2 regions of the Pseudarthrobacter sp. MOO13 genome follow, and region 2 is predicted to be linked to the other one. Evidence: predicted binding sites of a transcription regulator. Region 2 holds the regulator's gene; the other holds the start of a gene.
The links. The regulator HrcA, encoded in region 2, represses chaperone genes, less so after heat shock. The targets are predictions, from matches to a motif close to TTNGCACTCGNNNNNNNCGAGTGCNAA.

Region 1: a site for HrcA is predicted at 14,965-14,991, ahead of groL (chaperonin GroEL). Genes of this name have one in related genera too.

What each region holds. Positions count from the first base shown of each region.
Region 1 covers NZ_CM177848.1:3,296,734-3,315,898, reverse strand. The annotation lists gene gcvP (aminomethyl-transferring glycine dehydrogenase) at 75-2,954, shown strand; gene gcvT (glycine cleavage system aminomethyltransferase GcvT) at 3,026-4,174, shown strand; gene AC4EEO_RS15115 (L-serine ammonia-lyase) at 4,245-5,684, shown strand; gene AC4EEO_RS15110 (TspO/MBR family protein) at 5,722-6,264, opposite strand; gene AC4EEO_RS15105 (lipid II:glycine glycyltransferase FemX) at 6,386-7,519, shown strand; gene AC4EEO_RS15100 (peptidoglycan bridge formation glycyltransferase FemA/FemB family protein) at 7,648-8,964, shown strand; gene AC4EEO_RS15095 (threonine/serine exporter family protein) at 8,999-10,486, shown strand; gene AC4EEO_RS15090 (siderophore-interacting protein) at 10,483-11,322, opposite strand; gene AC4EEO_RS15085 (uracil-DNA glycosylase) at 11,332-12,108, opposite strand; gene AC4EEO_RS15080 (DUF3263 domain-containing protein) at 12,238-12,567, shown strand; gene AC4EEO_RS15075 (LytR C-terminal domain-containing protein) at 12,619-13,251, shown strand; gene AC4EEO_RS15070 (cold-shock protein) at 13,414-13,620, shown strand; gene AC4EEO_RS15065 (ABC transporter substrate-binding protein) at 13,617-14,879, shown strand; gene groL (chaperonin GroEL) at 15,169-16,803, shown strand; gene AC4EEO_RS15055 (ABC transporter substrate-binding protein) at 16,884-18,194, opposite strand; gene AC4EEO_RS15050 (ribonuclease HI family protein) at 18,468-19,165, shown strand, end outside.
Region 2 covers NZ_CM177848.1:1,889,681-1,898,975, forward strand. The annotation lists gene lepA (translation elongation factor 4) at 1-1,578, shown strand, start outside; gene hemW (radical SAM family heme chaperone HemW) at 1,604-2,833, shown strand; gene AC4EEO_RS08790 (DUF4870 domain-containing protein) at 2,893-3,303, opposite strand; gene AC4EEO_RS08795 (DUF3097 domain-containing protein) at 3,423-4,274, opposite strand; gene hrcA (heat-inducible transcriptional repressor HrcA) at 4,448-5,461, shown strand; gene dnaJ (molecular chaperone DnaJ) at 5,546-6,673, shown strand; gene AC4EEO_RS08810 (16S rRNA (uracil(1498)-N(3))-methyltransferase) at 6,676-7,452, shown strand; gene AC4EEO_RS08815 (GerMN domain-containing protein) at 7,439-8,359, opposite strand; gene AC4EEO_RS08820 (PhoH family protein) at 8,743-9,295, shown strand, end outside.

The sequences.
Region 1 (19,165 bases), 1.4 Mb from region 2:
GTCCAATACAGAGCGGGGAGGAACCCGAATCGCTGTGGCGTACCCTGCGCCGCCTGAGTAAATGGAGTTCCTTCGTGCCGGTTAGCCCAGCCTCCACCACTTTCGTCGACCGCCATATCGGTGCGCGCCGCCAGGCCGACGTCGATACCATGCTCAAAGCCGTTGGCTACGACACTGTCGACTCACTGGTTGACACCGCCGTCCCCAAGGTCATCCGTCAGGAATCTGCCCTTCGTCTGCAGGACGCCCTCAGCGAGGTTGAAGTCCTCACGGAACTGCGGAAGCTTGCCGCCAAGAACAAGACGGCAGTCCAGATGATCGGCCAGGGCTACTACGACACCGTGACGCCGCCGGTGATCCGCCGCAACATCCTGGAATCCCCGGCCTGGTACACCGCCTACACCCCGTACCAGCCGGAAATCTCGCAGGGCCGGCTCGAGGCACTGCTGAACTTCCAGACCATGGTGCAGGACCTGGTGGGACTGCCCATCGCCAACGCCTCGCTGCTGGATGAAGCCACCGCCGTGGCCGAGGCCGTGCTCCTGATGCGCCGCGCCAACAAGTCCGCGGGAGCGAAGGACGGCAAGACGGTCCTGGACATCGACGTTCTTCCGCAGACCATCGCCATCGTGCAGGGTCGCGCCGAGGCGCTGGGCTTCGAGGTGGAGGTCGCGGACCTGTCCAAGGGCCTGCCGGAGGGTGCCATCAATGGCGTCGTGCTGCAGCAGCCCGGCGCCTCCGGCCGGGTGTGGGACCAGTCCGCCGTCATTACCGCTGCCAAGGACCGCGGCGCGCTGGTTACGGTGGCTGCGGACCTGCTGGCCCTGACACTGATCACACCTCCGGGCGAGCAGGGCGCGGACATTGCCGTTGGCTCGGCCCAGCGCTTTGGTGTGCCGTTGTTCTTTGGGGGGCCGCACGCCGCCTACATGGCTGTCCGCAAGGGCCTGGAACGTTCCCTGCCCGGCCGCCTGGTTGGGGTGTCCAAGGACGACGCCGGCGTTCCCGCTTACCGCCTGGCTTTGCAGACCCGCGAGCAGCACATCCGCCGCGAGAAGGCCACGTCCAACATCTGCACCGCCCAGGCGCTGCTGGCCATCGTTGCGTCCATGTACGCGGTATACCACGGCCCGGACGGGCTGAAGGCGATCGCGGAAACGACGCATGGCCACGCCCGTACCCTCGCCGCGGCGCTCAAGGCCGCCGGCCTGGATGTCCTGCACACTTCCTTCTTCGACACCCTGACGGTCCGTGTTGCCGGCCGTGCGTCAGCAGTGATTTCCGACGCCGAGGCCCGCGGCATCAACCTGCGGCCCATCGACGCCGACACCGTAGGCATCTCCCTCGACGAAACCACGACGCCGGCCATCGTCGCGCAGGTCGCCGACGTCTTCGGCGCCCCGGTTGCCGAGGGACACAGCGAGGGCCAGGGCTTTGGGCTGGAGGCCGGCGTCGAGCGTTCCTCGGCCTACCTGCAGCATCCGGTGTTCAACACGCACCGGTCTGAAACCCAGCTGCTGCGTTACATCCGGAAGCTCTCGGACCGTGACCTGGCGCTGGACCGGACGATGATTCCGTTGGGTTCGTGCACGATGAAGTTGAACGCGACGGCTGAGATGGAGGCCATTTCCTGGCCGGAGTTCGCCTCGATCCACCCGTTCGCCCCGGACTCCCAGACCGAGGGCTGGCGCGAACTCATCGCCGGCCTGGTAGCGGACCTGGCCGAGATCACCGGGTATGACCAGGTGTCCATCCAGCCCAACGCGGGCTCCCAGGGCGAGCTCGCCGGGTTGCTCGCGATCCGCGGCTACCACCAATCCCGCGGCGAGCAGCAGCGCACCGTGTGCCTGATCCCAGCCTCGGCGCACGGCACCAACGCCGCCTCCGCCGTCCTCGCGGGCATGAAGGTGGTCGTGGTTGCCACCGCCGCTGACGGGACGATCGACCACGACGACCTGACGGCCAAGATCGAGGCCAACAAGGACGTCCTCTCGGCCATCATGATCACCTACCCCTCCACCCACGGCGTGTACGACTCCGATGTCCGCGAAGTCTGTGACGCTGTGCATGCTGCCGGCGGCCAGGTCTACATCGACGGGGCCAACCTGAACGCCCTGGTGGGGCTGGCCCAGCCGGGCCGGTTCGGCGGGGACGTGTCCCACCTGAACCTGCACAAGACCTTCTGCATCCCGCACGGCGGCGGGGGACCCGGCGTCGGGCCCGTTGCCGCGAAGGCGCACCTGGCACCGTTCATGCCGGGCGATGCGAACAAGGCGGCGCACGAGCCCGGGCACGGGGTGGCGATTTCGGCGTCCCGGTTCGGTTCGGCCGGGGTGCTGCCGATTTCATGGGCGTATGTGAAGCTGATGGGCGGGCAGGGCCTGACCGAGGCCACCAAGTCCGCGCTGCTGGCGGCCAACTACGTCGCGTCCCGCCTGAACGAGTACTTCCCGGTCCTCTACACCGGCGAAGGCGGGCTGGTGGCGCACGAATGCATCCTGGACCTGCGCGAACTCACCGCGAAGACCGGAGTCACGGCCGAGGACGTGGCCAAGCGGCTGATCGACTTCGGTTTCCACGCCCCCACCCTGTCCTTCCCCGTCGCGGGCACGCTGATGGTGGAGCCCACCGAGTCCGAGGACCTGGCCGAGATCGACCGCTTCATCGAGGCCATGATCACCATCCGCAAGGAAATCGACCAGGTGGCCAACGGCGACTTCGCCGTCACCGACTCACCGCTGCGGCACGCACCCCACACGGCCGCCGCCGTCGTCTCCTCTGACTGGGACCGCGCCTACCCGCGGGAGCAAGCAGCGTTCCCGGCCCACCACAAGCAGGACAAGTACTTCCCGCCCGTCGGCCGGATCGACGGCGCCGCCGGCGACCGCAACCTCATCTGCTCCTGCCCGCCCCTCGAAGCGTTCGAGGACAGCACAGCCGGGTTCGAGAACTAGACCGCTCCGGTGGTTGAGCCGGCCGGCACCCGGTTTCGACCAGCTCAACCACCGCTCCCAAAGGACTTTCAATGACTGAGAAGTACACCGCGCTCTACGACGAGCATAAAAAGCTCGGCGCCTCCTTCACGGACTTTGGCGGCTGGCAGATGCCGCTGAAGTACAGCTCCGAACTGGCCGAACACCACGCGGTCCGCAAGGCCGCCGGGCTGTTCGACCTCTCCCACATGGGAGAAGTCTGGGTGACCGGCCCCGAGGCCGCCGCGTTCCTGGACTACGCCCTGGCGGGCAAGATCTCCGCCATGGCCGTGGGCAAGGCAAAGTACTCGCTGATCTGCAACGCCGATGGCGGCATCATCGACGACCTCATCACCTACCGCCGGCCGGCAGCGCCGGACGGCACCGACGTCTTCCTGGTGGTCCCCAACGCAGGAAACGCAGACACCGTCGCGGCAGCATTGCAGGAACGTGCCGCCCGGTTCGACGTGAAGGTGGAGGACGCCTCAGCCCGCACGTCACTGATCGCCGTCCAAGGCCCGGCAGCAGAATCGATCCTGCTGCGGCTGGTCCCGGCAGCCCGGCATTCCCTGGTGACAGGGCTGAAGTACTACGCCGCCGTCGAGGTCCCCTTCCTGGTGGGCGGTGCGGGCCTGGACCTGCTGCTGGCCCGGACCGGGTACACCGGCGAGGACGGCTTCGAGATCTTCGTGGACAACGGGGACGCCCCGGGCCTCTGGCAGGCGCTGATCGCCATTGCCGACGAGGGCCAGCTCACCCCCGCAGGGCTCGCGTCCCGCGACTCCCTCCGCCTCGAAGCGGGAATGCCGCTCTACGGCAACGAACTCTCGCTGGACGGCGACCCGTTCGCCGCCGGCCTGGGCGCCGTCGTCGCGCTGTCCAAGGAAGGCGACTTTGTCGGGAAGGCCGCGCTGGCAGCCAAGAAGGAAGCCGGTGCAGGCAGCACCTCCGGCCGCCGCCTCGTGGGGCTTAAGGGCCGGGGACGCCGGGCCGGCCGCGCGCACTACCCGGTCCTGAAAGACGGCGCCACCGTCGGTGAGGTCACCTCCGGCCAGCCTTCGCCCACTCTGGGCTACCCCATCGCCATGGCCTACGTCGACGTGGAGCATTCGGCGCCGGGAACTTCCCTCGAAGTCGACCTTCGCGGTAAGGCCGAACCCTTCGAAGTCGTCGGCCTCCCGTTCTACAAGCGCCAAAAATAGCGCCGGACAGCCGGGAGTTTCGCTTGTCGAAACCCCGCCCCACCACCCGTTTTAGTTAGGAACCAATCGCATGGCTGTTGGCGTTTTTGATCTGTTTTCGATCGGGATCGGGCCTTCGTCGTCTCATACTGTGGGGCCGATGCGGGCTGCTGCCGTTTTTGCGGAGGAACTCAAGGCCTCGGGGGTGCTGGCTCACGTGGCGTCGTTGCGGGTGGATTTGTATGGCTCGTTGGCGGCCACCGGTCATGGGCACGGGACGATGACCGCGATCCTGCTGGGCTTGGAGGGGTTTCATCCGGAGTTGATCCTCCCGGCGGAGGTGGAGGAGCGGCTGGCCGGCATTGCCGGGACCGGGACCTTGAACCTCGCCGGCGCCGTCCCGCTGCCCTATGGGGTGAAGGACATGGTGTTGCGGCCGTTAACCGTCCTGCCGCGGCACACGAACGGGATGACGTTCACCGTCACGGACGCTGACGGTGCCGTGGTGCATACCGCGACCTTCTTCTCGGTCGGTGGCGGGTTCATCGTCCGGGAGGGTGAGGAAGACGCGGCCCGGCAGGAACTGGAGGAGTCCAAGAAGGAGCTTCCGCTGCCGTTCCGGACCGCCGCGGAACTGCTGGAGCACTGCGCAGCGACCGGGCTGGGAATCGCTGATGTGATGCTGGTGAACGAAAAAGCCTCCCGCGGGGAGGAGGAGATCCGGGCCGGGTTGCTGCACATCTGGTCCGTGATGGAAGCCTGCGTGGCGGCCTCGTTGAAGCGTGAGGGGGTGTTGCCGGGCGGCTTGAAGGTCCGCCGCCGCGCCCCTGACTGGTTTGAGCGGTTGAAGAAGGAATGCGCCGACGGGCAGGACACGGACCAGGACGCCGCGTGGGACGCGGGCCCGTTCGATCCCCGGTATTGGCAGGAGTGGGTTAACTTGGTGGCGTTGGCCGTGAACGAGGAAAACGCGTCCGGCGGCCGGGTGGTCACCGCCCCGACGAACGGGGCAGCCGGGATCATCCCTGCGGTGTTGTTCTACGCCCTGCACTTCGCTCCCGGCATGGACAAAGCCACCGGCGCTGACCGCGATGACGTCGTGGTCAAATTCCTGCTCGCCGCCGCCGCCGTGGGAGTCCTTTACAAGGAACAAGCCTCGATTTCCGGGGCCGAGGTCGGCTGCCAGGGCGAGGTGGGGTCCGCGTCCTCGATGGCCGCCGCTGGCCTGGCCGAGGTCATGGGGGGCACCCCGGCGCAGGTGGAGAACGCCGCTGAGATCGCAATGGAACACAACCTGGGCCTGACCTGCGACCCGATCGGCGGGCTGGTGCAGGTGCCCTGCATCGAACGGAACGCGATCGCTGCCGCGAAAGCGATCAACGCCGCGAAAATGGCGCTCTGGGGCGACGGGACCCACCGGGTCTCCCTGGACGAAGTCATCATCACCATGCGCGAAACCGGCAAGGACATGTCCCACAAATACAAGGAAACCGCCATGGGCGGCCTCGCCGTCAACGTCGTCGAATGCTGACCGCAGGCGCCTCTTCCCGGAACCCGGCGCCCACTCCCTAGTTGTAGGCGGCGGCCCACCAGTTCAAGGAGGCGGCAAACACCAGCCAGGAAATGTACGGCAGCAGGAGTAACCCGGCGGTCCGGCTGATGGGACCAAAATAGAGAACGGTGACTCCGACGGCGGCAATGAGCGCCAGGATGATGCCAAGCCCAAACCACAGTGCAACGGTTCCAAAAACGGGGTAGAGGGCAAAGAACGCAGGGGTCCAGGCAAGGTTAAGGAGCAACTGGATCCCGTAGGCGGTGAGGGCGCTCCGGGTCCGCTCCGTCCGTTTGCGCCACACCAGCCAGCCGGCAACAGCCATCGCCGTGTAGAGGATTCCCCACACCGGGCCAAACACGCCGTTGGGCGGAGACCATGGCGCCTTGTCCGCCGTTGCATACCAGCCGTTGACGTTGCTGGCCGACGCCAATCCGCCCAGCGCCGCCACCAGCAAGGACGCCACCAGGAAGGCGGCGAGCCCGGCGATTTGGATCCCGGCGCCATAGGGCCGTCCGCGCTCCGCGGAAGTGCTGCTCTGGTCCCGGTCCGGCCTCATCCTCCAACCCTTGCGGACCCGGGGCAGCCCCGTCAAGGCGCCGCCCCGTGGACGGTCGGCGCCATGCCAGGCATCGCCGGGAGAAAGGCTCCAGCGGCTGAGGCTTTAGACTTGATGCTGCATGTCCGCACGCATCCAGACCCACCGAAACCGCGCACAAACCCGATTGGACACGGCCCCCTTGCGAGAATTCACCGCACGTTTTGCCACAGCCGAGGAAATTGAGAACTGGGACAAGCACGTCACGGCCAACCCCAACGGCGGCAACATGCTGCAGTCCGCCGCCTACGCATCGGTCAAGAACGGGTCCGGCTGGAAAGTCCGCTTCCTTGTCCTGGAAGCCCCGGGAAACTCCAGTTACAACCTGGTCCTGGAAAAGTCATTTCCGGTCCTGGGTCGGCTCTGGTATCTCATCAAAGGCCCTGACGTTGCCGCCGCCGCGGACCTGAAAGCCGCCCTCGAAGCCTGCGCGGCCTTTGCCCGCAGCCGGAAACTGAACGTCTTTACCATCAAGGTGGAACCGGACATCATCGACACCGCCGAGGCGCACCGGGACATCCAGGCCGCGGGCCTTGTCAAAGCCCCCAATATCCAGTCCAACGACTCCACCGCGCTGCTGGACATTTCCGGCAGCAGCGAGGACGTGTTCAAAGCGATCTCCTCGCGCGCCCGGAACGCCATCCGGCGCGCCGAACGCGAAGGCTGCCAGGTGGTACGGCAGGAACAAGGCCCGGAAACCTACCGCGCCCTCTACGACCTGATGGCAGACACCGTCAACGCCAAGGGCTCCATGCCCCTGCGCAGCTACGACTACTACGCCAAGTTCTGGGACGAATTCTGCAACCGTGGCCAAGGCAACTTCTTCTTCGTCTATGAGGATGGAAGGCCCAGCGTCGGAGCCTTCGTGATCAACTACGGTGCCAAGGCAACCTACAAGGACGGCGGGTCCACCCAAAACCGCAAGCAGTACGGCGACTCGCATTTGGTGCAGTGGGAAGCCATCCGCCGCATGCAGGAACTCGGCTGCACCGAATACGACTTTTGCGGCACCCCGCCTGCGGCCCGGATCAAGGACAAAACCCACAACCTGTACGGGATGGGAATGTTCAAGACCAGCTTCACCAAGACCGTCACCGACTTTGTGGGCTGCTACGACTACGTCCTTTCCCCGCTGCGCCACAAGCTCTGGACCAGTGGCGGCGAAAAGGTGCTCCGCCGGATTGAAACCGCCCGGACCGGCCAGCAGTTCTACTGACCGGCATCCCGTGGGATGCATCCACCGCAGCCCACGGCCGGACCGTACGTCCCGTGCAGCCCGCCCCGAACACCGTCCGCCCAGCGCGTGCCCACCAGGCCGCGAAGAGTCCCGAAGAAGGTCACCCCTTGAATCCTGTTTCCGCCGCTACCGGACTTGAATATGCCACGCTCAGCGACGCCGAGTTTGAGGCCTTCGCCGTAAAGCACCCGCAAAACAGCTTCCTGCAGTCCATCGACTTTGCCCGTTTCCAGCGCGCCCGGGGCCAGCAGGTGGAACTCTTCGGCGTCCGGCGCGGCGGCGAACTCGTCGCCGCCGGCAAGCTCAACTACTCGACCACCAGGCTTGGCTACACCATCTGCGAATGCGCCAAGGGCCCCCTCATGGACTACGAGGACCGCAACCTGGTGAGTGGCGTCGTCGAACTCCTCCGCAAGCACGCCGCCGGCCGCAAAGCCGCTGAACTGCGGATCTCCCCGAACATCAGGTACATCGCACGGGACGCCGACGGCGCCGAGCACCCGGACGTCGAGGACAACCGTCCGCTCGTGGCGGACCTGGAGCGGCTCGGGTTCCGGCACCAGGGCCTGGATATGAACTTCGTCAACGTGAACTGGATGTTCATCAAGAGCCTCGTCGGAATCCAGGACGCCGAAGAACTCATCATGGGCACCAGTTACCGGACCCGGAAGGCCATCCGCAAGGCCGAAAAGAACGGCGTCTTCCTGGAACAGGCCACGCTGGAAACCCTGGACGACTTCTACGGGGCGTTGAGCCGGGCCGGGGACGAAAAGGGATTCACCTACCGCGAGCGCGCCTACTACGAGCACCTGCTCAGGACCACCTCGGCGGAATTCACCAAGCTCATGATGGCCAAGATCGACATCCCCGCGTACCGGAAATCCATCACCGAGCGCCTGGCAGCTGAGTCTGCCACCGCCGCGGAGCTCCGGCGTGAAGTGGAAGAAACGGGCAGCAAGAAGAAAGCCAACCGGCTCAAAGTGGTCCAGGACCTCGTGGACAGCTACGAGCGGAGCCTCAAGGACATCGAGAGGTTCCCGGATTCGGTCGGGACCGCCACCGTGGCAGCCATCCACTTCGTCTGCTACGGCGATGAGGTGGTGTGCGTGATCGGCGGCACCGTCCAGGACTACATCTACTTCAACGGCGCCACCTCACTGTACTGGGGCATGATGCTGCACGCCCTGGAGAAGGAATACCCGCGGTACAACTTCTACGGCACGTTCGGCATCTCCGGACAGGACGAGGAGGGGCACGGCGGCTACGAATTCAAGAAGGGATTCGGCGGCGAAGTGGTCCAGCTGGTGGGCGACTTCACCATGCCCGTACGGCCCGCGGTCTTCCATGCCAACCGGCTGGCCAGATCAGCCGCCGCCGCTGCCCGTACCCTGCTTGGCAAGCTGCCACTGAAGCGCGCAGCCTGACCGTCCACACACCGCGCAGAGGGAGGAACCGGGCATGACCGACCGGCACGAACGGCCAGGGTCCAGGCCGAAGACTGACGGCCTGCCCAAGACTGAGCCGCTGACCCCTGCCCAGATGCGGCAGGACGCAGCCGCCCGGAGGATGCTGCGGCGCCTGGTGCAGGGCGAGAACCCGCCCACCGCCCCCTTGAGCATCGTGGACCGCCTGGCGGGCAGCCCCTACGCCAACCCCACCATCCAGGTGGGCGGTGTGGACACATCGGCCCGCAAGACCCTGGACTTCGCGCTCCACCTGGCAGAGACCATGTTCCGCTATGGGGCGGGCGCCCTGGAGGTGGAGACCAGCATCATCGCCGTTACGGCCGCCCTGGGCCTGAAGAACATCGAGGTGGACATCACCAACCAGTCCGTGGGCATCAATTACGCCCCCAAGGACCAGACGCCCATCGCCCTGCTGCGCGTGGTGCGGTCCTGGACCAACAACTACGCCGGCCTGGCCAAAGTCCACCAGCTGGTCACGGACATCGTGGCTGGCGGCGTGGGCCGCGAGGAAGCCATCCGCAGGCTCAACGAGGCCATCACCAGTCCCAAACCGTATCCGCGCTGGATGGTCACCGCCGCATTCGGTGTCTTCGCCGCCGTGTTCGTCGGTGTGCTGGGCGGCGGCGTGGTGTCCTCGGCCATCGCGTTCGTAGCCAACATCGGGATCAGCCTGCTGGCCCGGCAACTGGGCCGCTGGCGGGTCCCGGACTTCTTCACCACGGCCAGCTGCTCGTTCGTCGTCACCATCCTTGCCTTGCTGCTCTGGCAGTTCGGCCTCACCGCGTCACCGTCGATCGTGGTGGTGGGCGGCATCCTGCTGCTGCTGCCCACCGGACGGCTGGTCTCGTCCGTACAGGACGCCATCAACGGCTTCCCGGTCACCGCCGCGGGCCGGTTCCTGTCAACCCTGCTGACCTTCGGTGCGATCGTGGCCGGCATTGCCGTGGCCTTCGTGGTGGGGGAGCTGACAGGGCTGCAGCGGATCGACGTCACGCAGACCTTCCCACCCGCCTACGATCTGTGGGTCCTTATCCTGTTCGTGGCCGCTGCGGTGATGGCCATCGGCATCACCGAGCAGACCACCTGGCAGCTCCTGCTGCCAACGGCGGGAGTGGGCGTGGCAGGCTACCTGGTGCTGCTGGGCGGCGGCCTGCTGGGGATCGGGGACCGCTTCGCCCCGGCGCTGGCGGCCGTTGTCATCGGCCTCCTGGCACGTGTGGTGGCACTGCGGATGGGCGCGCCGCAGCTGGTGGTGGCTGTGCCCGCGGCGCTGATCCTGCTGCCAGGGCTCACCATCTTCCGGTCCATGTATGTGCTCACGGTCGAGGAATCGGAAATCCTGAACGGCGCGGGCGGCATGCTCAGCGCCGGCGCCATCGTGCTGGGAACAGCCGGCGGGATCGTCCTGGGCGACGTGCTGGCCAGGCCCCTGACCCGCAGCCTGGCGAGCAACGAGCGCCGCCGCGCCCGGCGGCGCTAGATTTGCCCTACCGGCAACTTCTTCTCTGCCTGGAACACGTCTTCCACGCGGCCCTGCGCCCAGTACCCGGACAATGACACCTGGCGCCGCTCCAGGCCGCGCTGCTTGAAGAAGACCTCGCGCAGGGACTTCATGTAGCCCCGCTCGCCGTGGGCAAAGACATCCACGGTGCCGGCAGGCCACTCCGCGCCCGCCACGGCATCCACCAGCAACGTGCTCGAGCCCGCCGGGACTTCGCCGCGGACCAGCCACCGGACCTCGAGTCCGGCCGGAGCGTTCAGGGGCTGGATGTCGGCCTCGGCCCCGACTTCCAGGAAGGCCAGCCCCACTGCGGTGGGAGGAAGTGCCTCGATGGACGCGGCAATGGCCGGCAGGGCGGCCTCATCACCGGCGAACAGATACCAGTCAGCCTCGGGATTGGGGTTGTACGCACCGCCCGGGCCGGTAAAGGTGAGCGTCTCGCCGGGCCGGGCGTTGGCCGCCCACGGACCGGCCAGGCCTTCGTCGCCATGGACCACGAAGTCGATGGCGAGCTCCTTGGCCCCGGGATCCACCCAGCGGAGCGTGTAGGTGCGGGTATACGGCCACTGCTCGCGCGGCATGGTTTCCCGGACCGTCCACAGATCCAGGGGGGAGGGATAGTCCACGCCGGGCTGTGGGAACACGATCTTTACATAACGGTCCACGAATGCGTTGTTGACGAAGTCCCTGAATCCGTCCCCACCTGCGATGACCCGGACCATGTGCGGGGACAACTGCTCTTTGCGCAGTACCGTCAGGTTGACCTGGGGGCGGTTGTTTTTCGTAGCGCTGGTGGCGGCGGGGACAGTGCTCATCAGGCAAGCCTAAGCCAGGGGCGCCGGCGGGAGCTCCCAGGTTACGTCCGGCGCACCCTGTTCCCGCAGCAGCTCGTTCACACGGCTGAATGGCCGGGAACCAAAGAAGCCGCGCGAGGCGGATAACGGACTGGGGTGCGCGCTGGCGACGACGGGCGCACCGGCAAGGAGGGGCCTTACCCCCTCCGCCTCCTTGCCCCACAAGACGGCTACCAGGGGCGTCCTGGACCCGTCCGCGGCCCGACGTCCGGCCACTGCCGTGACTGCCGCCGTCGTAATGTCCTCCCAGCCCTTGCCGCGGTGGGAGCCGGCGGACCCCGCCCGGACGGTGAGCACCCGGTTCAGGAGCAGGACTCCCTGATCCGCCCAGGCGGACAGGTCGCCGTGGACGCGCGGGGAAATGCCCAGGTCGGATTCGAGTTCACGGTAGATGTTCGCCAGGCTGCGGGGGAGCGGGCGCGTGCGCGCGTCCACGGAAAAGGAAAGGCCGACGGCGTGCCCCGGCGTGGGGTAGGGGTCCTGCCCCACAATGAGGACTTTCACGCCGGCGAGCGGCTGGCGGAACGCGCGCAGGACGTTCGACGGCGGCGGGAGGACCTGGTGCCCGGCCGCCTCTTCGCCGGCAAGGAAGTCCAGCACCGACCGCAGCTTCGCTTCGACGCCCTGCAGCGCCGCCGCCCAGTCAGGCGCCATGAGCTCCGCCAGGGGCAACTTGGCCAGGTCGCTGAAGCGGGTGGCGTCCGCCGGGTCCTGCTGCAGGTCGAACAACGCATCCGATTCAAACATCGGTCCATTCTTGCAGCAGGAGCCCGCCGGTCGGGAAAGTGCGTCGACGGCCGGGCCGAATGACACTCCTGTGATTCGCCCGCTAGCATGGGGGTAAGACATTTACCGTAACCAGCGAAGGAGTGTGCCGTGGCGGAACCGGCCCGGGAACACCTGCCGGAGCAGGATCCACGGAATTCCCTGCTGGCGGATTTTCTGCTCCGTGACTCCTCCCTCACCGAGCGCGAACAGCAGATGCTGGCGCTGGAGCGGCAGTGGTGGAAGTACGCGGGGGCCAAGGAACAGGCCATCCGGGAGCTGTTCGACCTCTCCGCAACCCATTACTACCAGCTCCTCAATGCCCTGATCGACCGCGAGGATGCCCTGGCCCACGATCCCATGCTGGTCAAGAGATTGCGTAGACTACGTACGTCGCGCCACCGTGCACGCACCGCCCGCCGCCTGGGATCCGACGCTTAGCACGCCCCAGGCCGGGACCCTGGCAGCAATCAACAAGGATGTCCTTCCACCATGACCAAATACGCCCGCGATGAATTCGACAAGGTCCCCGAGGCCGCGTCGCGACAAGGTGTCCACCGGACGGCCTCGGCCCCGTCCCGGGTGCGGCTGTGGCCCATCCTCGCCGTGGGCGTCGCAGCGCTGGCGATCGGGCTGGTGTCTTTCCTGATCCTCCCCAAGCTGGGGTTCAACGCCACGGCAACCGAGGCCTTTGCCAGTGTGGAATCCACCGCGTTGGCGGGTACCGGATCCACCCCGTCCACCACGCAGGCAACCACGCCCCCGGCCGCTTCAGAACCTTCGGCCACCGCCGGGCCGTCCCCAAGCGGCAGCCCGGAGCCGACGCAGTCGGCCACCCAGCAGGCCGTCGTCGACCGGACGCAGGCAGTGGCCGTCTACAACGCGGCCGGTACCGCCGGGCTGGCCAGCCGCATTGGCGGAACAGTCCAGGCTGACGGCTGGAAGCTCGGACAGGTAGGCAACTGGTCCGGCGCACCGCAGAAATCCTCCGTGATCTACTACGCCGGTCCCCAGCAACTGGCCAGTGCCCAGGAGCTCGCCGCACTGTTGAACATCCCCACGGTCGTCAGCAGCACCGAGTTCCAGGTGCCGCTCGTGGTGGTCCTGGGCCCCGGGTACCGGTAACCGGCCGGCCTCAGTTACGCCTGCATAACGTTCCCGGCCCGGGGCCTGCCGCAGCCTGCGGCCCGTGGCGGCCTTTGGCTAGAGTGATTCCAGGCCACGGCCCGCGGGGCTGCACGCAACAGCACCGGCCCACCCGGCCGCAACGGAAAAGAGTTGGTCACCATGGCACTGGGAACCGTCAAATGGTTCAACGCTGAAAAAGGCTACGGCTTCATCACCGTTGACGGCTCCAGTGATGACATCTTTGTCCATTGGTCTGCGATCCGGGGCGAAGGCTACCGGGCCCTTGAGGAAGGACAACGGGTGCAGCTGGAGGTCGGCGAGGGCGACAAGGGCCCGCAGGCGGAAAACGTCCGGCCCGCCGAGTGAAGCCGAAGCACCGTCCCGCCGTCCGCACTGCCCTGGCCGTTTCCCTGGCAGCCGTTCTCGGCGCCACAGCCTGCTCCGGGACACGCGGAAACGCCCGGGTGGAATCCGCCGAGGCATCCGGCGACGGCGTCCTCCGGGTGGGCCTGGTCCTGGACAACACCGGCGGCAACGCTTTCCTGAACCAGCCACAGCTCGCCGCCGCCAAGCTGGCCGTCCAGGACATCAACGCAGCCGGGGGACACAAGGGCCGTCCCGTCGAACTGCTGCCCGCACACCTGGAACAGGACACCGCCGGGCAGGCAAAAGCCCTGCTCGCCGCCAAGGCGGACGTGGTCATCGGACCCACCGACTCCAGCCATGCGGAGGCAGCCGTAGGCGTCCTGTCCCGCGCGCACATACCGCTCATCTCCCCGGCCAACACCGCTGCCGGCCTGACCGGAATGGCCAGCGGCGGCTACTACTTCCGCACCGCGGCGGCCGACGTCGCGCAAGGGCCTGTGTTGGCCAAACTCGCCAAGGACGCCGGGGCTGCCACCGTCAGCGTGCTGTACCAGGAAGGCACCTACGGCAAGGACCTGCAGGCCGCCGTCACGGAAGCGGCAAAGCAGTCCGGGCTTAGCGTCCTTCCCGGTGCCGGCTTCACGACCGGGGACGCCGCGGCGGCAAGCTCCATCGCCAAAGCCAAGCCGGACGCCGTCGTCCTGATAGCCCGTGAGGGCGCCCAAGGCGCACTGGCCGCGCTGAACGGTACCGGCGTTGGCGGTTCACGCATCGTCATGAGCGACGGCGCTTTCGCCCGCTACGGCTCAGGCCTCGGTTCCAAGGTCTTGGATGGCGCCCGCGCGGTGGTACCGGGACAGCTGCCTTCCGCCGCCTTCCAGCAAAAACTCCTGGCGGTGGACCCGTCGCTGAAGGACGTCTCCTACGCTGCCGAGACCTACGACGCCGTGACCCTGGCCGCGCTGGCAGCGGCCCGCGCGCAGGACGACGCCGGCCGCTCGATCGCCGCCAACCTGATCCCGGTATCGGGCGGAACAGCGGCACCAGGCGCCGGAACGGCCGCTGCGCCGTGCGTGACCTACAAGGCGTGCCTGGGCGGTTTGGCTGCCGGCCCGGACATCAATTACGACGGCGAGTCGGGCCCCATTGCCTTCGACGCGAACGGGGATATCACCGTGGCGTCCTTCTCCGTCTTTACATACGGGCCGGACAACCTGCCCACTCCGAGCGGCCGGGAGACAGCCGGACATCAGGGCTGATCGCCCTCGGCGAAGCGACCGCCGCCAGCAGCCCCTCCGGTGTCTTTTCGCTTGCACTCTCACCGGGGGAGTGCTAATTATGGAGTTAGCACTCTGACGTACCGACTGCTAAGCAACGCCCGGTTCCGGCCGGCCGCGCAAGGCACCGGTCGAAGAGCGAAAGAAACACCTCACTTCAGTGAGATCCCCAGGCGGAGGCATACAGAGGCCGCTGTCGAAGGATCGTCCGTCGCGGGCACTGCAGCGAAGGTTCATTCTTAACGACTGTCCCGAAAGGACTACTGCCGTTATGGCCAAGATCATTGCATTTGATGAAGAGGCACGCCGCGGCCTTGAGCGTGGCCTGAACACCCTCGCCGACGCCGTTAAGGTCACCCTCGGCCCGCGTGGACGCAACGTCGTCCTCGAAAAGAAGTGGGGCGCCCCCACGATCACCAACGATGGTGTTTCCATCGCCAAGGAGATCGAGCTGGACGACCCCTACGAGAAGATCGGCGCAGAGCTGGTCAAGGAAGTTGCCAAGAAGACGGACGACGTCGCCGGCGACGGTACCACGACTGCGACGGTGCTGGCCCAGGCGCTGGTCAAGGAAGGCCTGCGCAACGTTGCCGCCGGAGCCGACCCGCTGTCCCTCAAGCGCGGCATCGAGAAGGCCGTTGAAGCCGTCACCCGCGAACTCCTGGCCTCCGCCAAGGAAATCGAAACCAAGGAAGAGATCGCGGCCACCGCCTCCATCTCCGCCGGTGACGACGAAATTGGTGCCCTCATCGCCGAAGCCCTGGACAAGGTCGGCAAGGAAGGCGTCATCACGGTCGAGGAGTCCAACACCTTCGGCCTGGAGCTTGAACTCACCGAAGGCATGCGCTTCGACAAGGGCTACATCTCCGCCTACTTCGTCACCGACGCCGAGCGCCAGGAAACGGTCCTCGAGGATCCGTACATCCTGATCGTCAACTCCAAGATCTCCAACGTCAAGGAACTGGTTGCTGTCCTCGAAAAGGTCATGCAGTCCAACAAGCCGCTGCTGATCATCGCCGAAGACATCGAGGGCGAGGCCCTGGCCACCCTGATCGTCAACAAGATCCGTGGCACCTTCAAGTCCGTTGCCGTCAAGGCCCCGGGCTTCGGCGACCGCCGCAAGGCACAGCTGGCAGACATCGCCGTCCTCACCGGCGGCCAGGTCATCTCCGAGGAAGTCGGCCTTAAGCTCGAGACCGCAGGCCTCGAACTGCTGGGCCAGGCCCGCAAGGTTGTTGTCACCAAGGACGAGACCACCATCGTCGAGGGTGCAGGCGACGCCGACCAGATCGCCGGCCGCGTATCCCAGATCCGCGCCGAGATCGAGAACTCGGACTCCGACTACGACCGCGAGAAGCTGCAGGAACGCCTGGCCAAGCTGGCCGGCGGCGTTGCAGTCATCAAGGCCGGTGCCGCCACCGAGGTTGAGCTCAAGGAACGCAAGCACCGCATCGAGGACGCCGTCCGCAACGCCAAGGCTGCGGTTGAAGAAGGCATCGTCGCCGGTGGCGGTGTTGCCCTCATCCAGGCCGGTGCCAAGGCATTTGCCAACCTGCAGCTCTCCGGCGACGAAGCAACGGGCGCCAACATCGTCCGCGTTGCCATTGACGCCCCGCTGAAGCAGATCGCCTTCAACGCCGGCCTCGAGCCCGGCGTGGTTGTCGACAAGGTCCGCGGCCTGCCCGCAGGCCACGGCCTGAACGCAGCCACCGGCGAGTACGTCGACCTGCTGGCAGCCGGCGTGAATGATCCGGTCAAGGTCACCCGCTCTGCGCTGCAGAACGCGGCGTCCATCGCCGGCCTGTTCCTCACCACCGAAGCCGTAGTGGCAGACAAGCCCGAGAAGGCTTCTGCTCCCGCCGGTGGAGACGACATGGGCGGCATGGGCGGCATGGGCGGCTTCTAAGCCCACTGCCGGGACCTGTCCCGCTGACACAAAATGCGGCCCCCTCCTTGGGAGGGGGCCGCATTTTTATGTTCCAAAGGCTACTTCCTGGCGGAAGCCAGCATCCCTTCGACTTCCTTCTTGAAGGCGTCCGCGGCTGCCTGCGGTGTCAGGCGGTCGTACAGTACTTCATCCGTGTAGCGCTTGATGACGTTCTGGACGCTTCCCGCACCCACGGGCGGGACCGGCGGGGCGCCCTTGACGTCCGGTGCTATGTCCTTGAGGAAGCCCACCACCGTGGTGTCGGCCGGCTTGAGCGAGGGAGTAATGCCCGCGACGATCGCACTGTTGGTGGGCACACCGCGGTCCGTCATCAGGATGCCGCCGGCCTCCGGACTGTTCGTGAGGTAGTCGATGAATTCGGCCGCCTGCTGCGGGTGCTTGGACCGGGACGAAGCCGACCAGAACATGGTGGGCTTGTAGTACATCCCGTTGCCGGCCGATGCGCCGCTGATGCTCGGGGCCCGCAGCATCTTGATGCTGCTGCCCGTGGTGGACTCCAGGGAGCCCAGCTGGTTGGTCCACCACCAGGCCATGGCCACCCGGTTGGTGCCGAACAGGCTCTCCTCCAGCCCCGCGCCGGCGTCCTCGGTGGCGATGGTGGCAGGGGGACTGGCCTTGGAGTCCCGCTGGTCCTTGAGCCGTGCCCAGAAGGACGCGGCGGTGGCCGTCTCGAAACCGAGCCCGCCGTCACCCGTGTACAGGTCCTGTCCGTGCTGGCGCAGCCAGATGATCAGGTCTGCTTCGTTGCTGCCATAGGCGGCGCCGTAGCTCTTCCCGCCACCAGCGGCGCTGATCTTGGCTGCGGTGTCCGTGAAGTCTTTCCACGTCCACGTCTTGTCGTCCGGCAGCGGAATGCCTGCAGCGTCGAACACCTTGGTGTTGGCCATGATGACGTAGGCATTCTGGCCGGTGCTGAGACCATACTGGGCGCCACCATACTGGCCGGAGGCCAAGGCCTCCTTGTCCAGCTTCGAGGTGTCGATGCCGCTTTGCTTCGACAGGTCCATAAGCGCCCCGCGCCCGCCGTATTCGGCAATGTACTTCTGGTCCATCTGGATGACGTCCGGTGCATCATTGGCAGCTGTCTTCGTGGCCAGTTTGTCCCAGTAGCTGGCCCATTCGCCCGGCTCCGCCTTGATCTTGATATTCGGGTGCGATGCTTCAAACGCGGCGATGACCTTCTGGGTCTGTGCGTTCAGGTACTCGTTGCCCCACCATGCGAACCGCAGGGTCACCTGCGCGTTGTCCCCGGAACTGCCGGGAGCTCCGCAGCCTGTCGCCAGCAGGGAAAAGGCCAAGGTGGCGGCGCCGAGCTGGAAACTGCGCCGGCTGAAGACTGGACTCGTCATTGATGTTCCTTCCGGATTTTGTCGCCGCTGGGTCGATCCCACGTCGTTGCGGGTGCCCGACTCTGCGGGAAAGCGCTTTCTCACTGTGATTCTGCGATTGTTTCGTGAGCGGAAGGGTTGCGTCAAGAGTTTCAGTAAACGTTTTCTGAGCTGTTTTTCGGGCCGGCTGCCCCGGCGCTTGCGGGACCAGCACTTCGTCCGGGGTACCGCCGGGCGGCCTTTGAGCCGCTACGGCGGCGGCCCATTGTCGTTGGCTTCTGGCAGGATGGACCGGTGACGATTACTGCAGCGGCTGACGGTTCGGCCTTGGGAAACCCGGGGCCGGCCGGCTGGGCCTGGTACGTGGATGACAACTGTTGGCGGGCCGGCGGCTGGCCCCACGGCACCAATAACCAAGGGGAGCTGATGGCTGTCCTGGATCTGCTGCGGGCCACCGCGCATCTTCCGGGGGAGGACCTTCGCATCCTCTGTGACAGCCAGTACGTCATCAACTCCATTACCAAATGGATGCCCGGGTGGAAGCGCAAGGGATGGCGCAAAGCTGACGGGAAGCCGGTCCTGAACGTTGAACTGCTGAAGGAACTGGACCGCGAACTGGCAGGCCGGACGTATACCTTCGAATGGGTCAAGGGCCATGCCGGCCACAGCCTGAACGAGGCCGCCGATGAACGCGCCCGGGCCGCGGCAACCGCCTACCAGCAGGGCGTGGCCGCCCGGTCTGGTCCGGGATTTCCGGGGGCGCACCATCCGGGCGCCTCCGGGCACAGCTTTGAGGCGCAGCCTCAGGCCGGCAGTGGCCTCCAGCCGGCCACCCTCGACATCCCCGCCCCTGCGCCCGCCCGCCCGGCCGCCGCCGGCCGCCCGGAGGCAGGCCCAACCCGTGCGGACAGCCGCCCGGCAGCGGCCGGCCAAAAAGGTCCTGCAGCGGGAAACGGCAAACAGCGGGCCATGCCCCAGCCGGTATCGGCTTA
Region 2 (9,295 bases):
GGCCACGTGGACTTCACCTATGAGGTCTCCAGATCGCTGGCCGCCTGCGAGGGGGCAATCCTCCTGGTGGACGCAGCGCAGGGTATCGAGGCGCAGACACTGGCAAACCTGTACCTGGCCATGGAGAACAACCTCACCATCATCCCGGTGCTGAACAAGATCGACCTTCCGGCAGCGCAGCCGGAGAAATACGCAGCCGAACTCGCCAACCTCATCGGCGGCGATCCGGAGGACGTCCTGCGCGTGTCCGGCAAGACCGGCGTCGGTGTGGAGGCGCTCTTGGACAAGATTGTCCGCGACCTCCCCGCCCCGACGGGCGACCCGGATGCACCGGCCCGTGCCATGATCTTCGATTCCGTCTATGACACCTACCGTGGCGTCGTCACCTACGTCCGCGTCGTGGACGGCATGCTCCACCCCCGTGAGCGCATCCAGATGATGTCCACCAGGGCATCGCACGAGCTGCTGGAAATCGGGGTCAGCTCCCCGGAACCCACGCCGTCAAAGGGCCTCGGCGTCGGTGAAGTGGGTTACCTCATCACCGGCGTTAAGGACGTGCGCCAGTCCAAGGTGGGCGACACCGTCACCAACCTGGCCAAGCCGGCCGCAAAGTCACTGCCCGGCTACGCCGACGCCAAGCCCATGGTGTTCTCCGGCCTGTATCCGCTGGACGGGGCCGACTATCCGGTACTCCGCGACGCCCTTGAGAAACTCATGCTCAACGACGCAGCCCTGGTGTACGAACCGGAAACCTCCGCAGCCCTTGGTTTCGGTTTCCGTGTCGGATTCCTCGGCCTGCTCCACCTTGAGATCACCCGCGAACGCCTGGAACGCGAATACAACCTGGCACTCATCTCCACCGCACCGAACGTTGAGTACGAGGTCACCCTGGAGGACAAGAAGGTGGTCCAGGTGACCAACCCCAGCGAGTACCCCACAGGCAAAGTAGCGGAGGTGCGCGAACCCATGGTGTCCGCCACCATCCTGGCCCCCAACGAGTTCGTCGGCGCCATCATGGAACTCTGCCAGGCCCGCCGCGGCGTGCTGGGCGGGATGGACTACCTGTCCGAGGACCGGGTGGAGATCAGGTACCGCCTCCCGCTGGCCGAGATCGTGTTCGACTTCTTCGACATCCTGAAGTCCAAGACCCGCGGCTACGGGTCCCTGGACTGGAAGGCCGACGGTGACCAGGCAGCCGACCTGGTCAAGGTCGACATCATGCTCCAGGGCGAACAGGTGGACGCGTTCAGTGCCATCACGCACAGGGACAAGGCGTACGCGTACGGCGTGATGATGACCGGCAAGCTGCGCGAACTCATCCCGCGGCAGCAGTTCGAGGTGCCCATCCAGGCGGCCATCGGCTCCAGGATCATCGCCCGTGAAAGCATCCGCGCCATCCGCAAGGACGTCCTGGCCAAGTGCTACGGCGGCGACATCTCCCGTAAGCGCAAGCTGCTGGAAAAGCAAAAAGAAGGCAAGAAGCGCATGAAGATGGTGGGCACGGTGGAAGTTCCGCAGGAAGCGTTCATCGCCGCCCTCACCACTGACGATTCAAAGGACAAGGCCAAGAAGAAGTGACCACCGCGCAGCGGGGGACCCGCTGATGCCCAGCGTTCTTCCCCTTGGCGACCCGGCGCCGTCGGACGGCCTGCTGCCTGCTCAGGCAGCGGACGGTGCGGCGGCCCGGGCTTTCGGCTTGTACGTCCACATCCCGTTCTGTGCCGTGCGCTGCGGGTACTGCGACTTCAACACGTACACGGCCACGGAACTCGGCGGCGGAGCTTCCCAGGATGCCTATGCGGGCACGGCCGTCTCGGAAGTGGGGCTGGCCGCGCGGGTACTGCAGCGTTCAGGCGTCCCGGCACGCAAGCTCAGCACCGTTTTCTTCGGCGGTGGCACGCCTACGCTCCTGCCGGCCGGCGACCTCGCCATGATTCTTCGTGCCGCCATCGACCAGTGGGGAATCGAAGAGGACGCGGAAGTCACCACGGAGGCCAATCCCGACTCCGTCACGCCCGAATCCCTGGCCATCCTCAAGGAAGCCGGTTTCACCCGGGTGTCGTTCGGCATGCAATCCGCTGTCCCGCACGTCTTGAAGGTCCTGGACCGCACCCACACCCCGAGCCGGGTTCCGCAGGTGGTCCGGTGGGCCCGGGAGGCGGGACTTGCCGTCAGCCTGGACCTGATATACGGCACGCCCGGTGAATCCCTTGCCGACTGGCGGTACTCGCTCGAAACAGCCTTGTCCTACGAGCCCGATCACATCAGCGCCTATGCGCTGATCGTCGAGGAGGGCACCAAGCTCGCCGCACAGATGCGGCGCGGCGAGGTCCCGGGAATCGACGACGACGACCACGCCGACAAGTACGAGCTCGCAGACCAGCTGATCACCGAAGCCGGGCTGGGCTGGTACGAGGTCAGCAATTGGGCCCGGACCCCGGACCAGGCCTGCCGGCACAACCTGGCCTACTGGCGGGGCGACGACTGGTGGGGGATAGGGCCTGGCGCACACTCACACGTGGGCGGCGTGCGCTGGTGGAACGTCAAGCACCCTGTGGCCTACGCCAACCGGCTCGCGCAGGGCTATTCGCCGGCTGCGGGCCGCGAAACCCTGGATTCGGACACCAGGCGACTGGAGCGGGTGATGCTTGAGGCGCGGCTTCAGTCAGGGCTCGACGTCTCGACGCTCAGCACCTTGGGCCGCCATGAGGTGGCGGGCCTGATCGCGGACGAACTGGTGGAACCGGCCGCGGCGTTCCACGGACGGCTGGTCCTCACCCTAAAGGGCCGGCTCCTGGCGGACGCCGTGGTCCGCAGGATCCTGCCCGACTAACCGCAGCACGAACCCGGCCGGGCTTGCGGGGGCTTGATTGCGCTGGGAGCCGCTGGGGACTATTTGATCCAGCGCAGGTTGTACGGGTAGCGGTGCGGCTGGCCCCGGTTGACGTGGATCCCTGCGGCCACCGAGAAGCAGGTCAGCGCCACCCAGATCAGCGTGGCGATCACGGCGAAGATGTTGCCCACGTAGGGAATGAACACCAGGATGTTGGCCAGGACCGCGGCGATGGTGGGCGGCAGGCTGAAGTTCAGCGCTTCCTTCGACTCCTGCGCGGTGAACGGTCCGCGGTCCCGGAAGATCAGGTAGATCAGCAGGGACGGAATGCACCCCAGGATCCCGCCGAAGTGGGCCAGCGTGGCCCATTGGCGGTCTTCGCTGGCCGTGAGCGGCAGCGCATTGGCGGGGACGCCATGGTACTCGGAACGGCCTTGGCCATCCCTGTGATCACGTGCGTTTTCTGCCACAGTCTGTTTTCCTTCTGGGGTGCAAGTGGTGCTGACGACTAATAAGGACTCGGTGCCATGCTGTGAAAAGCAAGGCATCGCAGTATCCAGAATACTGGGTCGCGGGGCGGGAGCGGCTTTCAGGGCACGGTGAGGAAGTCGATCACTTCCTCAACCCGCCCCAGCAGCGACGGTTCCAGGTCGGCGTACGTGCGGACGGCGCCGAGGAGCTTTTGCCACCCCAGCCCGATATCTTCCTTGGTGGAGTGCGGCCAGCCAAAGGCCTTCAGGATGCCGGTCTTCCAGTCCTGGCCGCGGGGAATCGCCGGCCATTGCTGGATGCCCAGCACCGCGGGGCGGATGGCCTGCCACACGTCCACGTAGGGGTGGCCGACGATCAGGACATTTCCGGCGGCACCAGGGGAGGCCATCACAGCCTCGGCGATGCGCGATTCCTTTGAATCGGGCACCAGGTGGTCCACGAGGACCCCAAGGCGGCGCCCAGGTCCCGGCCTGAAGTCCGCCACGGCGGCCGTGAGGTCGTCGATGCCGTGCAGGGGTTCGACGACGATGCCTTCCACCCGAAGGTCGTCTCCCCACACCTTCTCCACCAGTTCAGCGTCATGCTTGCCTTCCACCCAGATGCGGCTCGCCTTTGCGACCTGGGCGCGCTGCCCTGCCACCCGAACCGACCCGGACGCGGTCCGCCCTGCGGCGGGACCGGCCCCAGCGCGGGCGGGCGCCGGCGGCATCAGGCGGATCGGCTGTCCTTCCAGGAGGAAGCCGAAGCCCAGCCGGAAGGACCGCGATTTTCCGCGCCGGTCCTCGAGGGCAACCACGTGCATTCCGCCGGACTTCTCCACCCGGGTGACAGCCCCAACCCAGCCGGACTGGACTTCCTCAAGCACCATGCCGCGCTCCACGGGAACCTCCGGCAGTTCGGTCCGGGCAGGGGCGGAAATCCCGCGGGGGCCCCAGTTCTGGTAGTCCATGGATTCGATCCGCCTCGCATTAGGTCCTCACCCCCGGAGTTTCGCCCGGAGCGGTACCAATGCTAACAACGGGCCGAGGCATAATAGACTGTTAGCACTGAGGCATGTCGAGTGCTAACCCCTGGGCGGCACCGGACGGGGCACGCGCCCCGGACCGTGGATGGAGGTGGAGAGTGAGCGAGCCACGCAAACTGGAAGTGCTGCGGGCGATCGTGGAGGACTACGTCCACTCCCGCGAGCCGGTCGGCTCAAAGGCGCTGGTGGAGCGCCATCATCTCGGTGTGTCCAGCGCCACGATCCGCAACGACATGGCGGCGCTGGAGGATGAGGGCCTGATCACCGCGCCGCACACCAGCGCAGGGCGGATACCCACGGACAAGGGCTACCGCCTGTTCGTGGACCAGATCTCGGCGGTCAAGCCACTGTCGGCCGCAGAGCGGCGGGCCATCCAATCACTCCTGGAAGGAGCGGACGACCTCGACGACGTCCTGGACCGCACGGTCCGCCTCCTGTCCCAGCTGACCAACCAGGTGGCAGTGGTCCAGTACCCGCACTTGAGCAGGGCCCTGGTCCGCCACATCGAATTCGTGCTGCTGGCACCGCGCAAAGTACTCGTGGTGCTGATTGCCAACAGCGGCAAAGTCGAGCAGCGCGTGATCGACGTCGGCCAGGACCTCGGTGACGAGGCGCTGGCGGAGTTGCGGACCCGGTTCCTCGGGGCCTTGGGCGGCACGTCGCTGAGCCACCTCGCGCAGGCCTTGCCCGCCGTCGTCGCCGCCGCGCCGCACCCTCAGCGCCAGGCCGCGCACGCACTCGCGCTTGGGCTGGAGGTTTTGGCCCAGAGCAGCCGGGAAGACCGGATGGTCATGGCCGGAACGGCCAACCTGGCCCGGTCCAACGTAGACTTTCCACTCAGCATCGGCCCGGTGCTCGAAGCACTCGAGGAGCAGGTGGTGATGCTGCGGCTGCTGAGCGAAATGGCACAGGACCACCGCGGCGTGGCCGTCAGCATCGGACGGGAGAACCCTTACGACGGCCTCGCGGAGGCATCGGTGGTGGCCACAGGCTACGGCCCTGACAGCGCCGCGAAGGTAGGGATCCTTGGCCCGACACGGATGGACTACCCCACCACCATGGCCGCCGTCAGGGCCGTGGCCCGCTACCTTTCCAGGATTTTGGGGCCCTGATCCTCCGTTGCCGGACCACGTCCGGCAACGGGACCGGACACCGGGCCCAACGGCACGCAGTACAACAAGGAAGAGATACGAACTTTGAGCAGCCACTATGACGTCCTTGGAGTCTCCCCCGAAGCTACGGGCGAAGAAATCAAAAAGGCCTACCGCAAACTGGCCCGCACCCTCCACCCGGACGTAAACCCCGGGGCGGACGCGTCGGAACGCTTCAAGGCAGTCACTCACGCCTACGAGGTCCTCTCCGACCCCCAGAAGCGCCGCATCTACGACACCACCGGCAATGAGAACGGAACGGACAACGGCTTCGGCGGTGCGGGCTACGCGGGCCAAGGGTTCGCGTTCCAGGACATCTTCGACACCTTCTTCGGCGCCGGCGGCACGTCCGGTCCGGCGTCCCGGGTGCGCAGGGGCCAGGACGCGCTCATCAGCGTCCGGATCGACCTCCGCGACGCCGTCTTTGGCGTCAACAAGAAGCTCGAAGTGGACACCGCCGTCGTCTGCCCCACCTGCGACGGATCGTGCTGCCGTCCCGGCACGCACCCCGAGCGCTGCGATATCTGCGGCGGCAGCGGCCAGGTCCAGCGTGCTGTCCGCTCCATTCTTGGCCAGGTCATGACGGCGGCCCCCTGCGGCACCTGCGAAGGCTTCGGCACGGTCATCAAGGATCCCTGCAACGAATGCAGCGGCCAGGGCCGCATCCGCAGCCGCCGCTCACTGACCATCAAGGTCCCTGCCGGTGTTGCCACCGGAACCCGCATCCAGCTCTCCGGGCAAGGCGAAGCCGGCCCCGCCGGTGGCCCCGCAGGCGACCTCTACGTGGAGATCCGGGTCAACAACGACGCCACCTATGTCCGCGAAGGCGATGACCTGCACGCCACTTTGCACATCCCCATGACAGCGGCTGCCCTCGGCACGGACGTCAGCCTGGAAACCTTCGACGGCAGCCAGGAGATCGACGTCAAGCCCGGCACCCAGTCCGGCGAGGTCATTACCCTCCGCGGTCTGGGCGTCACCCACCTGAGGGGCTACGGGCGCGGAGACCTGAAGGTCCACCTCCAAGTGGACACTCCCGCCAAACTCGACGCCGCGCAAGAGGACCTGCTGCGCCAGCTGGCCAAGCTCCGTGGGGAACAGATCACCGAGGGTAAGCTCGCTGCCAGCGGCGGGATGTTCGCCAAGCTCCGGGACCGGCTCGGTAACCTGTAGCGGTGAGCAACCCCGTATTCTTTGCCAGCCCCGGCTCGCTGGACGGCCTGGCGCCCGGCCAGGTCTTTGTCCTGGAAGGCCCTGAAGCCCGGCACGCAGTCACCGTGAAGCGCTTGTCGCCGGGGGAGGCCGTGGACATCGTGGACGGCGCCGGCGCGCGCATGACCGGCAAGGTGGCATCAGCGTCGTCCTCCGCACTGGAAGTGGAGTGCGGGACCGTGGTGGCCGAAGACAGGCCCGAGGTCCGGCTGGTGCTGGCGCAAGCGCTGGCCAAGGGCGACAGGGACGAACTGGCCATTGAGACGGCAACGGAACTGGGCATCGATGCCGTCATACCCTGGCAGTCGGAACGGTCCATCGTCCGCTGGAAGGGGGACCGGGCCGCCAAGGCCCATGCCAAGTGGCGGTCGGCGGTTGCCGCTGCCGCCAAGCAGGCCCGCCGCGCCTGGATTCCCGAGGTCCGGGACGCCGTTGAAACGTCCGGGCTCTGCAACGCCGTGGCCGCCGCGGACCTGGCCGTGATCTTGCACGAAGACGCTGTCAGGCCCCTGCGCACCGTCCTGGAAGGATGGCAGGGGAGCGCGGGCACCGGGCCCCGCGAGATCCTGCTGATTGTTGGCCCCGAAGGCGGCATCAGTCCCCGCGAGGTGACGAAGCTCTGTGACAACGGCGCGGTGACGGCCCTGCTGGGGCACCACGTCCTGCGGTCCTCCACTGCAGGCCCGGCCGCCGTCGTGCTGGCCAGCGATATCCTGGGACGCTGGGCTACCGCACCCTAAAGGACCGGGTGTCCTCGTTCCGGTCCGGTTCTCCACCGGATCCGGCCTGCGCCACGTGGAGTTCATAGTCACCGGCCGGCAGGTTAAGGGCCAGTGTGAAGACCCCCGCCTGGCCCTGCTCCGCGGCCGCCGTCGTTTCGCCGCTCAGGAAAGGCGTCTTGCCGCCACCGTTGTCCGCAACCTGCAGGATTTGCCAGTGGAGCTTGGCTCCCGGCGACGTGCTGCGGCCCGTGATCTTCACGGTTCCTGCCGGGACTTCGGTATTTTCCTGCGGATCAATGATCCAGACCGGCGCCACCAGGCCGGCAGCACGGGTCATCAGGGCGCCCAGCTGGACCTTCCCGAAAGCGACGTAGTCGGTGTGCCCGTCCACGAGGATCCGGACCCGGACCTGCTGGCTGGTGTCGATCAGCCCCGAACTGGCGGCCGCCGCGGTGGCCGTATAAATCAGTTGCTGGATGGCGCGGGCAGCCATGTCGGCGTCGAGGTTGCTGTTGAACGCGTCGGCCGAAACGTCCACCGTGATGACGTCTTTGCCTGAAATCGAGGTGGCCAACTTATCCGGATTCTGCCATGGCGTGAAGAAATCGGGGTCGAGCGGCTTCTCCGACATCATGGCCCGCAACGCACGCGTTACCGGGTTGTCTTGCTCCGGGACGTCGCGGAATTCGCGGTACAGGAAAATGTTGCCGCCGCTGCGGCCGATCCAGTACACGGGCGCCTTGTTGGAGGATTGGGTGGTCTCCAGCGGAGCGCTGGTGGACGGTGCGTCCGGCATGGTCCCGCCGGACGCCGGGACAGAGGCGAGGGTGCCGGTGGGCGATGGGCCGCCCTCAGCGGTGCAGCCGGCCAGTATGGGAACGAGCACCAGGACGCCTGCCAGGACCGCCGGGCGCAAGGGGCCCATCGTTCGGCCTGCCCTTTTGGGCACAGAGGTATCCGGCACTGTCCTGCCCTTGTCCTTTCGTGGCGTGGCGGGCCGATCCCCTGGCGGCCTGGAGTCCCAGCAGTTGCTGGATTTCCAGCATTGCACAGCGGTGCAGCCCAGCAGCGGTTCTGTGGCCCTCACGCCCCAACTGCAACGGGAACGATATGAGGCCGATATGAAGTTGATACCAAACGGCCGTGCCTGTGTGATGGGCAGCAGCCGGCCGTGGCCGCAGACGCCTGCTGCTGGCGTAAGATGATGGGATCGCTGGGCAAGGAGCACCGTGCAACGGGCGCCCCTTTCCGGCACGGAAAATTGGATTGAAGAACTTCGAGGGGACCACAGGCCTGCGGGCCAGCACCATGACTGAATCAGCGAATGGTAAGCGCCGGCTCAACATAGGCGACGGCAGCCCGGGGGAGTTTCCCCACTCACTGCCGGGCACCAGGACCGAAGTTGTCCTGTTTGAGAACTCGGACCAGATGGTTCAATCACTTGGCAGCCACGATGAGGCGTTGCGGTTCATCGAAGTCCAGTTCCCGGACGTCAACTTCCACGTGCGCGGCAACGAGCTCTCCATCAGCGGACCGGCCAGCGACGTCCCCCGGATCATGCGGCTCCTCCAGGAGGTCCGTGGCCTCGTGGCCCGCGGCACGGTGATCACCCCTGCTGTGCTGCAGCAGCTCGTGGCGCTCCTGCGCACCCAGTCACTGCAGAACCCGGTGGACGTCCTCACCCATGACATCCTCTCCAGCCGCGGCAGGACCATCCGGCCCAAAACGCTGAACCAGAAGAACTACGTCGACGCGATCGACGCCAATACGGTGATTTTCGGGATCGGGCCCGCGGGCACCGGCAAGACCTACCTGGCGATGGCCAAAGCCGTCCAGGCCCTGCAGCAAAAAGAGGTCAGCC